DNA from 2 places in the Micrococcus sp. APC 4021 genome. Region 2 is predicted to be linked to the other one. Evidence: predicted binding sites of a transcription regulator. Region 2 holds the regulator's gene; the other holds the start of a gene.
The links. The regulator LexA, encoded in region 2, represses DNA repair genes until DNA is damaged. The targets are predictions, from matches to a motif close to TCGAACANNTGTTCGA.
Positions count from the first base shown of each region.

Region 1 (4,382 bases), on a different contig from region 2:
CCGTCGATGGCCTCGAGCGCCTCGGCGGCGATCTCCCGGTCCACACCCTTCTGCTGGAGCTCATGTCCGATGGCGCGGCGCGCCAGGCCCTTGCTTCGGTGACGGCTGCGGACCCAGACCTCGGCGAAGGCGGCGTCGTCCACGAGCCGCACCTCCTCGAAGCGGTCGAGGACGCGCTCGATCAGCTCGGGCTCGGCCTGGCGCTCGGCGAGCTTGCGTTCGAGCTGGCCGCGGGAGCGGGGGCCCAGGGCGAGCTGGCGCAGGACGACCTCGCGTGCGGCCTCCTCACGCTCACGCGGTGCGGTCGGTCTGGGGGGCGGGCTCAGCCGGCGCGCGGCCGTCCTCGCGGGGCCGAGTGCGCCCCGACCGCTTGGCGGGCGCCCGCTTCCGTCCTCGGCGCTCGGTGCCCGCCCCGGTGCCCTCGCCCCCGGACCACGGCAGCGATCGGGGCCCGGCGTCGGGCACGGGGCTGGGCAGGTCGCTCGCGCGGGTCAGCAGGGCTCCGAGATCCGGCACCGCGTCAGGGACGGGGTCCCGGACGTCCCCCACGGGGGTTCCGGCGTCGTGCGCGGGCACGGCGTCCTGCGCGGGGTCCGTGGCGTCCGCGTCGGACGACGTCGGCTCCGGCACGTCGGCCAGGTCGAGCCACATCCGGCCCACGTCCGAGTCCCGGGCGTCGTCGAACGCGGACGCACCGGAGGCGGAGCCGCTCCGGCCGGTCGTCTCCGACCGGTGGGCGACCCCGCCTCCGACGTTCCTGTGCGATCGGGTCATCCGGCCGCGGTGTCCCCCGGAACCGCGGTCAGGGCCGGGGCCTCGTCATCCTCGGCCTCCGGGGCCACCCCGATGCCGAGCTTCGTGAGGATGCGCTGCTCGATCTCGTTGGCGAGGTCCGGGTTGTCCCGGAGGAAGCGACGGGCGTTCTCCTTGCCCTGCCCGAGCTGGTCCCCGTCATAGGTGAACCACGCGCCGGACTTCTTGACGATGCCCTCCTCGACACCCATGTCGATCAGGCCACCCTCGCGGGAGATGCCGACCCCGTAGAGGATGTCGAACTCGGCCTGCTTGAAGGGCGGGGCCATCTTGTTCTTGACGATCTTCACGCGGGTGCGGTTGCCGACGGGGTTGCCGGCCTCCTTGAGGGTCTCGATGCGCCGGACGTCGATGCGCACGGACGCATAGAACTTGAGCGCCTTGCCGCCCGTGGTGGTCTCCGGGGAGCCGAAGAACACGCCGATCTTCTCGCGCAGCTGGTTGATGAAGATGGCCGTGGTCTTGGTCTGGTGGAGGCGGCCGGTCACCTTGCGCAGCGCCTGGGACATGAGGCGGGCCTGCAGGCCGACGTGGGAGTCGCCCATCTCGCCCTCGATCTCGGCGCGCGGGGTCAACGCGGCCACGGAGTCGATGACGACGATGTCCAGGGTGCCCGAGGAGACGAGCATGTCCATGATCTCCAGGGCCTGCTCGCCCGTGTCCGGCTGGCTGACCAGCAGGGCGTCCGTGTCCACACCGAGCTTGCGGGCGTAGACCGGGTCCAGGGCGTGCTCCGCGTCGATGAAGGCCGCGATGCCACCGTTGCGCTGCGCGTTGGCCACCGCATGCAGGGCCAGGGTGGTCTTGCCCGAGGACTCCGGACCGTAGATCTCCACCACGCGGCCGCGCGGCAGGCCGCCGATGCCCAGGGCCACGTCCATGGCCACCGAGCCCGTGGGGATGACCTCGACGGGCGCCTGGGTCTGGTCCCCCAGCCGCATGACGGAACCCTTGCCGAACTGCTTGTCGATCTGGGCGAGAGCGGCCTCGAGGGCCTTCTCGCGATCCGTCACCTTGCTCATCCTTCACCCCTAGCTCTGGTGGTGCTGCGACGGACGCTGGAGCGCCCGCCTCGGTCATGTCCGTGAATCTACGGGGAGCAGCGGACATGATAAGCACGCCTTGCTCCGCCTGTGCACGAGATCACCCCGTCGCACTGCTGTGCAGGACTCTACCGCATTATTCGAACACGTGTTCGAAGCCGGGCCTGGGCTACAGACCCCACCGGGGCCGGGCGATGCCGCGGCCGGACCGCCGACACCCGGACGCGCCGGCGTCACTGCCGGGCGCGACGGGGCCGGGCGGAGCCGCCCGTGCCACCGAACAGCACCGGGTCCCCCCGACCGTCGACGTGGATCTCGTGGACCCGCCGACCGCGCGCGTCGAACGCCTCCAGCCGCCAGTGCTCTCCGTCGTCCAGCCGGGGCAGCACCACGGGCGGACCGATGTGCTCCACCTGGTCCACGACGTCCTCGCCGTGCATCCGGGACAGGGTGCAGGCGTGCCCGTCGTCGGCCTCTCCCGGGAAGGCGGCCCAGTCCACCCGTGAGAGCCCGCCGGGCTCGGCGGTGACCAGGACGTCCGGCCCGTCTGAGTCGTCGCCCCGTTCATGCGCCAGCAGCGCGTCGATGTGCGTCGCCACGGTCGAGGCCGAGTGGCCCCGACGCATCGCGTCCACGGCCCGCGCCGTCACGTGGGCGGGCAGCGCGGCGTGCCCGGCCCCCCAGGTGGCGATCCGCACCTGGTGCTCGGCGTCCGTGGCGAACCGCCGAGGGCCGCCCGTCATGCCCGGGGTGCGGTGGACGAGGGGCAGCAGGTGCCCCTCCACGTGGTGGTCGCCCGCGTTCTGGAACACCACCACGCGACGGCCCGCGTCGAGCGTGCCCACCCGGTGCCCGATCCCCTCCTCGGCCAGCCGCGCCTCCACGGCCTCGCGCTCCGCGACGGGGTCGAGCTCCTCACCGGGGAAGAGCGTCCGCAGGTAGTCCCGCACCGTGGGCGGGTGGTAGTCGAGCAGGTCCGTCTGGGGGTTCCAGGCGAAGACGCTGCTGCGCCCCTCGAGCTCCTCGTTCAGCCGCAGCGCCGCGAAACCGCCCCCGGACCCGCCCACCAGGAGCAGGTCACGGCCCAGCCCGTCCGCCAGGGCCCGCAGAGTGGCGAGCAACGTGGCGTGGGCCTGGGAGCCGGGCGAGCCCGTGTACCACCCGAGGAGGAGGTCGTCGGCGAGCTGCATCGAGGGGTCGCTGACGGCGACCCACGGGATCCCCAGCTCGTAGGAGAGCCGACGCCCGGCGAAGAACGGCGGGGCCACGCTGTTCCGCTGGCTCATCGCGCCCGTGAGGAAGACGACGACGGACTCGCGCTCTCCCACGCCCCCGAGGTCACCGCGGATGATGAGGTCAAGGTGATTGCCGTCCGGCAGGGGCAGGATGTGCAGTCCCGGACCGAAGCCGGAGGCCGCGAACTCCTCGACCGACCCCCAGCGGACCGGGTCGACCCCGTAGTTCGCATAGTCGCTCTCCACGACGTCCCGGTATGGTGCGGACGGCTCGGGCGCAGCGGGCTCGGCGGACGGCTCGGGCGCAGCGGGCTCGGCCGGGGCCTGCGGCGCAGCGGGCTCGACGGGCTCCGCGTCCGGGCTGACGTCGACGAGACCGTCGACCTCCCATGGATCGCGTCCGTCAAGCACGGCGACCACCCCGGCCGCCAGCGCGGCGGCGGCCGCCGGGGCGAGGGCCAGCGGGTCGGCGGTGCCGTCGTCGGCGAGCGCGGCGTGTCGGATCGCGTCGTCCACGCGCACCACCCGGGCCGGGTCGAGGTCCTGGGCCGCCCGGTCGGCGAGCCGGTCCGCGTAGCGCGCGGCAGCGAGGATCGCGGCCTCGTGCCGGGCGGCGGTCCCGTCCGCGGTGCGGACCGCCATCCCGCCGTGATGCAGGATCAGCCGCTCTCTCAGACCCACGGCATCCAGGGTGGAGAGGAAGGTCCGCCACCCGGCCACCCACAGCGCGAAGTGCTCGTCGTCGCCGCTGGGCACCCGGCGCCGGCCGTCCTGCGGCGGTGCCGACTCGAGGTACTCCGGCGAGACGGTCACGACGGCCCCGGACGGGAGCACGTCGAGGGCGAAGCGCTCGTCGGCGACGTCGACGACGATCGCGTCGGGATCGAGCCGGACCAGGTCGGCCACGAGCATGCGGTCGACGTCGCGGCGGACCAGCTCACGCCGGAAGTCCGAGGCGACCCCGGTCAGGTCGGCGTCCTCGACGGGCGGGGTGCCCAGTCCGGCCATGGAGACCCGGGCGAGGAAGTGCCCTGCGGGCACGGAGAGCCGGGGGTCCGCGACCAGGGCGGAGCGGGTCAGGGCGCTCCCGACGACGGCGATGCGTGCGGTCATGGCCTGTGGGCCTCTCTCTCGGGATGGGGACGGACCGACGGAGCGGAGTGGTCCCCGTCGGTGCGGAACGCCAGGCGGAGTTCGGCGTCCAGCACGTGGTCCGCGCCGGACTGTCTGCGGACCCGGCGTGCCGCGGCCGCGGACATCCTCAGATACCGCGCGGGCTCGGCGCGCAGCG
Region 1 is NZ_JASDCZ010000027.1:13,706-18,087, reverse strand. It holds gene QL983_RS04145 (regulatory protein RecX) at 1-152, opposite strand, end outside; gene QL983_RS04140 (hypothetical protein) at 292-774, opposite strand; gene recA (recombinase RecA) at 771-1,835, opposite strand; gene QL983_RS04130 (DUF6270 domain-containing protein) at 2,090-4,204, opposite strand; gene QL983_RS04125 (glycosyltransferase) at 4,201-4,382, opposite strand, start outside.
Region 1: a site for LexA is predicted at 1,997-2,012, ahead of recA (recombinase RecA). Genes of this name have one in related genera too.

Region 2 (4,382 bases):
GCGCGTGACGATCAGCCGCTCGCGGCCGGGCAGGAGCGTGAGGGCGGAGCGGGTGCCGGCGAGGGCGAACTCCGCGTAGGCCTCGTCCACGACGACCATCGCGCCGGGCCCGCCGGCGGCCTCGTTCTGCGCCTGCGCGGCGTACACGGCCTCGATGGTCGCCAGGTCCAGGGCCGTGCCCGTCGGGTTGTTGGGGGAGGCCAGGAAGACGACGTGCGGACGGTGCTCCCGCACCATGGCCGCCGCGTGCTCGGCGCTGAGGGTGTGGTCCGCGGCGCGGCCGCCGTCCACGAACACGGTGTCCGTGCCGCCGGCCAGCAGCGGGTACATGGAGTACGAGGGCAGGAAGCTCAGCAGTGTCCGCCCGGGGCCGCCGAAGGCCTGGAGGATCTGCTGCAGGATCTCGTTGGAGCCGTTGCCGGCCCACACGTGGTCCGCCGTGAGGCCGTGGCCGAGGTAGCCGGCGAGCGCGCGTCGCAGGCCCGTGAACTCGCGGTCCGGGTAGCGGTTCAGCCCCCCGGCGACGGCCGCGACCCGCTCGGCGATGGCGGTGGCGACCTCCTCCGGCACCGGGTGCGTGTTCTCGTTGGTGTTGAGCATGTACGGCACGTCCAGCTGGGGGGCGCCGTAGGGGCTCAGGCCGCGGAGGTTCTCGCGCAGGGGCAGAGAGCTGAGGTCGGTCATGGCCGCCAGTCTAGGAACCCTGGAGGGCGAGGCCCGCCGTGCGTCACCGCGTGGCCGGGACGAACAGCTCCTCGCCCGGGGCGGGGGCCCGGCCCTCGAGCCCGTTGAGCTCGTCGATCGTGGCGATCACCTCGTAGACGTCCGCCTCCGGCGCCACCGTGGTGGCGATGGTCCACAGGCTGTCCCCGGGCATGACCGTGACGGACTGGGTGGCGGGTCCCGCGGTGTCCGCGGACACCGCGGCGGGCGACAGCAGCACACCCAGGAAGAAGGCGGCCGCCAGCGTGGCGGCCACGGCCGCGGCGATCACGGGGATCCCCCGCAGGACGAGGCGGCCGCGGCGGGTCAGACGGATGGTGGCCGGACGCGGCCGCGCCGTCGCGGGCGAGCCGGCGAACTGGGCGGTGGTGAGCGTCATGGTGTCCTCCTCCGGGGCGGATGCCCTCCAGGTGATCGAACATCTGTTCGAATCCGTTCGAATGCCTTTCTAGCACAGGTGTTCGAGACACGCCACGAACAGATCGAACATATCTTTGAAGGAGAGGCGGCTCTCCTCTAGGCTCGAGGCCATGCACGGACGCCCCGGAACGCCCCCGGGGATCGCCAGGACACAGGCAACCAGCGGGGGCGGACACGGTAAGCGTCCGGACGGCAGCCGGACGCCGGAACATGAGGCCGGCCACCATCACCCCCGGGAGAACGGACGGCAGCCATGAGCACCACCGACGATCAGCCGGCGGCGCGTGCGCCGCTCACCGACCGCCAGCGGCGGATCGTGCAGACCATCCGGGACGCGATCGCCGACCACGGCTACCCGCCCTCCATGCGCGAGATCGGCGATGCCGCGGGCCTGGCCTCGCTCTCCTCCGTCACGCACCAGCTGGGCCGTCTCGAGCGGCACGGCTACATCCGGCGCGACCCCGGACGCCCGCGTGCCCTCGAGGTGCTGCTCGACGTGGACGGCACCCCGCTGGGTGAGGCCGCCTCCCCCGCCGCTGCGCCGTCGTCGCGGATCTCCGCGATCCCCGCATGGCACACCGGTGCGGACGAGGCGGACAGCGTGCCGGTCCCCTGGGTCGGCCGCATCGCGGCGGGCGGCCCGGTCCTGGCTGAGCAGCAGGTCGAGGACGTCATGGCGATCCCGCGACGCCTTACGGGCGAGGGCGAGCTGTTCATGCTGCGCGTCACGGGCGACTCGATGGTGGACGCCGCGATCTGCGACGGCGACTGGGTGGTGGTGCGTCGGCAGGAGACGGCGGAGAATGGCGACATCGTCGCGGCCCTCCTCGACGACGAGGCCACCGTGAAGACCTTCCGCCGCCGCGACGGGCACACCTGGCTCCTCCCCCAGAACACGGCCTACGAGCCCATCCTCGGCGATCACGCCACCGTGATGGGGCGGGTCGTCACGGTCCTGCGTTCGCTCTGACCCGCTCCCTCCGGCCGGGCCGACGGCCCGAGGCCGAGCGAGGTCAATCGCCCGAGGCGAGCCGTGCCAGCACCCCGCGGACGACGTCGCGGTCCGTGGTGCGCCAGAAGTCCGGCAGGGCGCTCGTGATGTAGCCGCCGTACCGCTCGGTGGCCAGGCGGGGGTCCAGCACGGCCACCACGCCGCGGTCCGTCACGGAGCGCACGAGGCGCCCGGCGCCCTGGGCCATGCGCACGGCCGCGTGCGTGGCGGAGATCCGCATGAACCCGTTGCCGCCGTGCCGGGCGACGTCCCGGGTCCGGGCCTGGGAGAGCGGGTCGTCCGGCCGCGGGAACGGGATGCGGTCGATCACCACGAGCCGCAGCGAGTTCCCCGGCACGTCCACGCCCTGCCACAGGCTCATGGTGCCGAACAGGGACGTGTCCGGCTCCTCGGCGAACTGGCGCACGAGGGCGGAGAGGGTCGCGTCCCCCTGGCACAGGATCGTGGTCTTCGGCCCGAGCCGACGGCGCATCTCGGCGGCGGCGTCCTCGGCCGCCCGGCGCGAGGAGAACAGGCCGAGGGCCCCACCCCGCGACGCCCTCAGGAGCGCCTCGAGCTCATCCAGGGACTCCGGCGAGGCCGTCCGGCCGGGCCGGGGCAGGTGCCGGGCCACGTAGAGCACCCCCTGACGCGGGTAGTCGAAGGGGCTGCCGACGTCGAGGGCCTCGAACTTCGGGGCGTCCGGACCGGCCAGGCCCACGTCGCCGGCCACCGAGTCGAACCGGCGCTCCCCCGAGCCCACGGTGAGCGTGGCGGAGGTGAGCACCGTCGTCGCCTTGCCGAACAGGCCCTCCCGCAGCTTGCCGGCCACCGAGAGCGGGGCCACGTAGAGCTGGGGCGGGTCGGTCTCGTCCCCCGGCTGCCAGCCCACGCCGGGCTCGAAGTGGCCGGGACGGGTGGCCCACAGCACCTCGGGGAAGTCGGCCTCGGGCCGGGCCGCGAGCATGCGCTCCACCACCTCGAGCACCTCGAGGATCCGCGAGCGCGCCATCTGCCGTCCGCCGTCGGCATCGGCCTCCTTGTCCTTGTCCTGGCCGAGGTCGGACAGGCACTGGCGCGCGGCCGTGAGGACGCCGGTGAGGGCCTGCTCCTGCACCTCGTCCGGGCCGGCGGCGATCAGGCCGGACGGGGTGTCCGTGAACGCGCGGTCCAGGGCCGCCCCGGCTTCGATCAGGTCCTCCACGGCCACGGTGGTGTGACGGCGCAGCGAGGTGGCGGCGCCGTGCACGATCGACCCGGACAGCTGCCCGGTGACCGCACCGGTCACCCGGTCCTGCAGCTCGTGGGCCTCGTCCACGACGACGGCCGAGTACGCCGGCAGCACCGCGAGCCCCTCGAAGGCGCTGATGGCGAGCATCGCGTGGTTGGTGACCACGACGTCCGCGTCCGCCGCGTCCGCGCGGGCCCGCTCGGAGAAGCACTCCTCGGCCTGGGGGCAGCGGGACGCGCCGAGGCAGTCGACCGCGGAGACGGAGACCTGCCGCCACGCGCGGTCGGTGACGGGGACCTCGAGGTCGTCGCGGTCCCCGGTCTCGGTCTGGTCCGCCCACGCCCGCAGGTACATGACCTCCTTGCCCAACAGGGAGGAGGGCCCGGCGGCGCCGTCCGTGGCGGAGCCGATCATCCCGCCGTCGTCGGCGACCGTGAAGAGGGCCTCCTCGCCCTCGTCCCCGGGGTAGCCGCCGTCCACTTTGTGGCGGCACAGGTAGTTGGAGCGGCCCTTGACCAGGGCGACGACGGGCTCGCGAGGCAGCTCGTCCTTGAGCGCCTCGACCAGCCGAGGGGCGTCCCGCTTCATGATCTGGGCCTGCAGTGCGAGCGTGGCCGTGGCGACGACGACGGGGTCCTCCTGCGTCATCGCGTGCTGGAGCGCGGGGATCAGGTAGGCCAGGGACTTGCCGGTGCCGGTGCCGGCCTGCACGAGCAGGTGGCGGCGCGACTCGAGGGCGCGCGCCACCTGCAGCACCATCTCCCGCTGACCCGCGCGGTGCTGGCCGCCGGTGGCCTGCACCGCGGCGTCCAGGAGGCGCAGCGCCTCGCGCTCGTGCTCCGTGCGTGGCTGCGCGCCGCCCGCCCCGGCTTCCTTCGCCCGGTCGCTTACGACGCGTCCGCCTCCACGACGAACTCGGCGAAGTCCGGCGCGATGTCCTCACGGACCAGCACGGACAGGCGGGTGCCGCCCTCCTCGTAGCCCTCGGCCAGGATCTCCGCGTCCGCCGAGTGGAGG
Region 2 is NZ_JASDCZ010000041.1:11,566-15,947, forward strand. It holds gene QL983_RS05490 (histidinol-phosphate transaminase) at 1-684, opposite strand, end outside; gene QL983_RS05495 (LysM peptidoglycan-binding domain-containing protein) at 728-1,102, opposite strand; gene lexA (transcriptional repressor LexA) at 1,397-2,113, shown strand; gene QL983_RS05505 (ATP-dependent DNA helicase) at 2,157-4,166, opposite strand; gene hflX (GTPase HflX) at 4,253-4,382, opposite strand, start outside.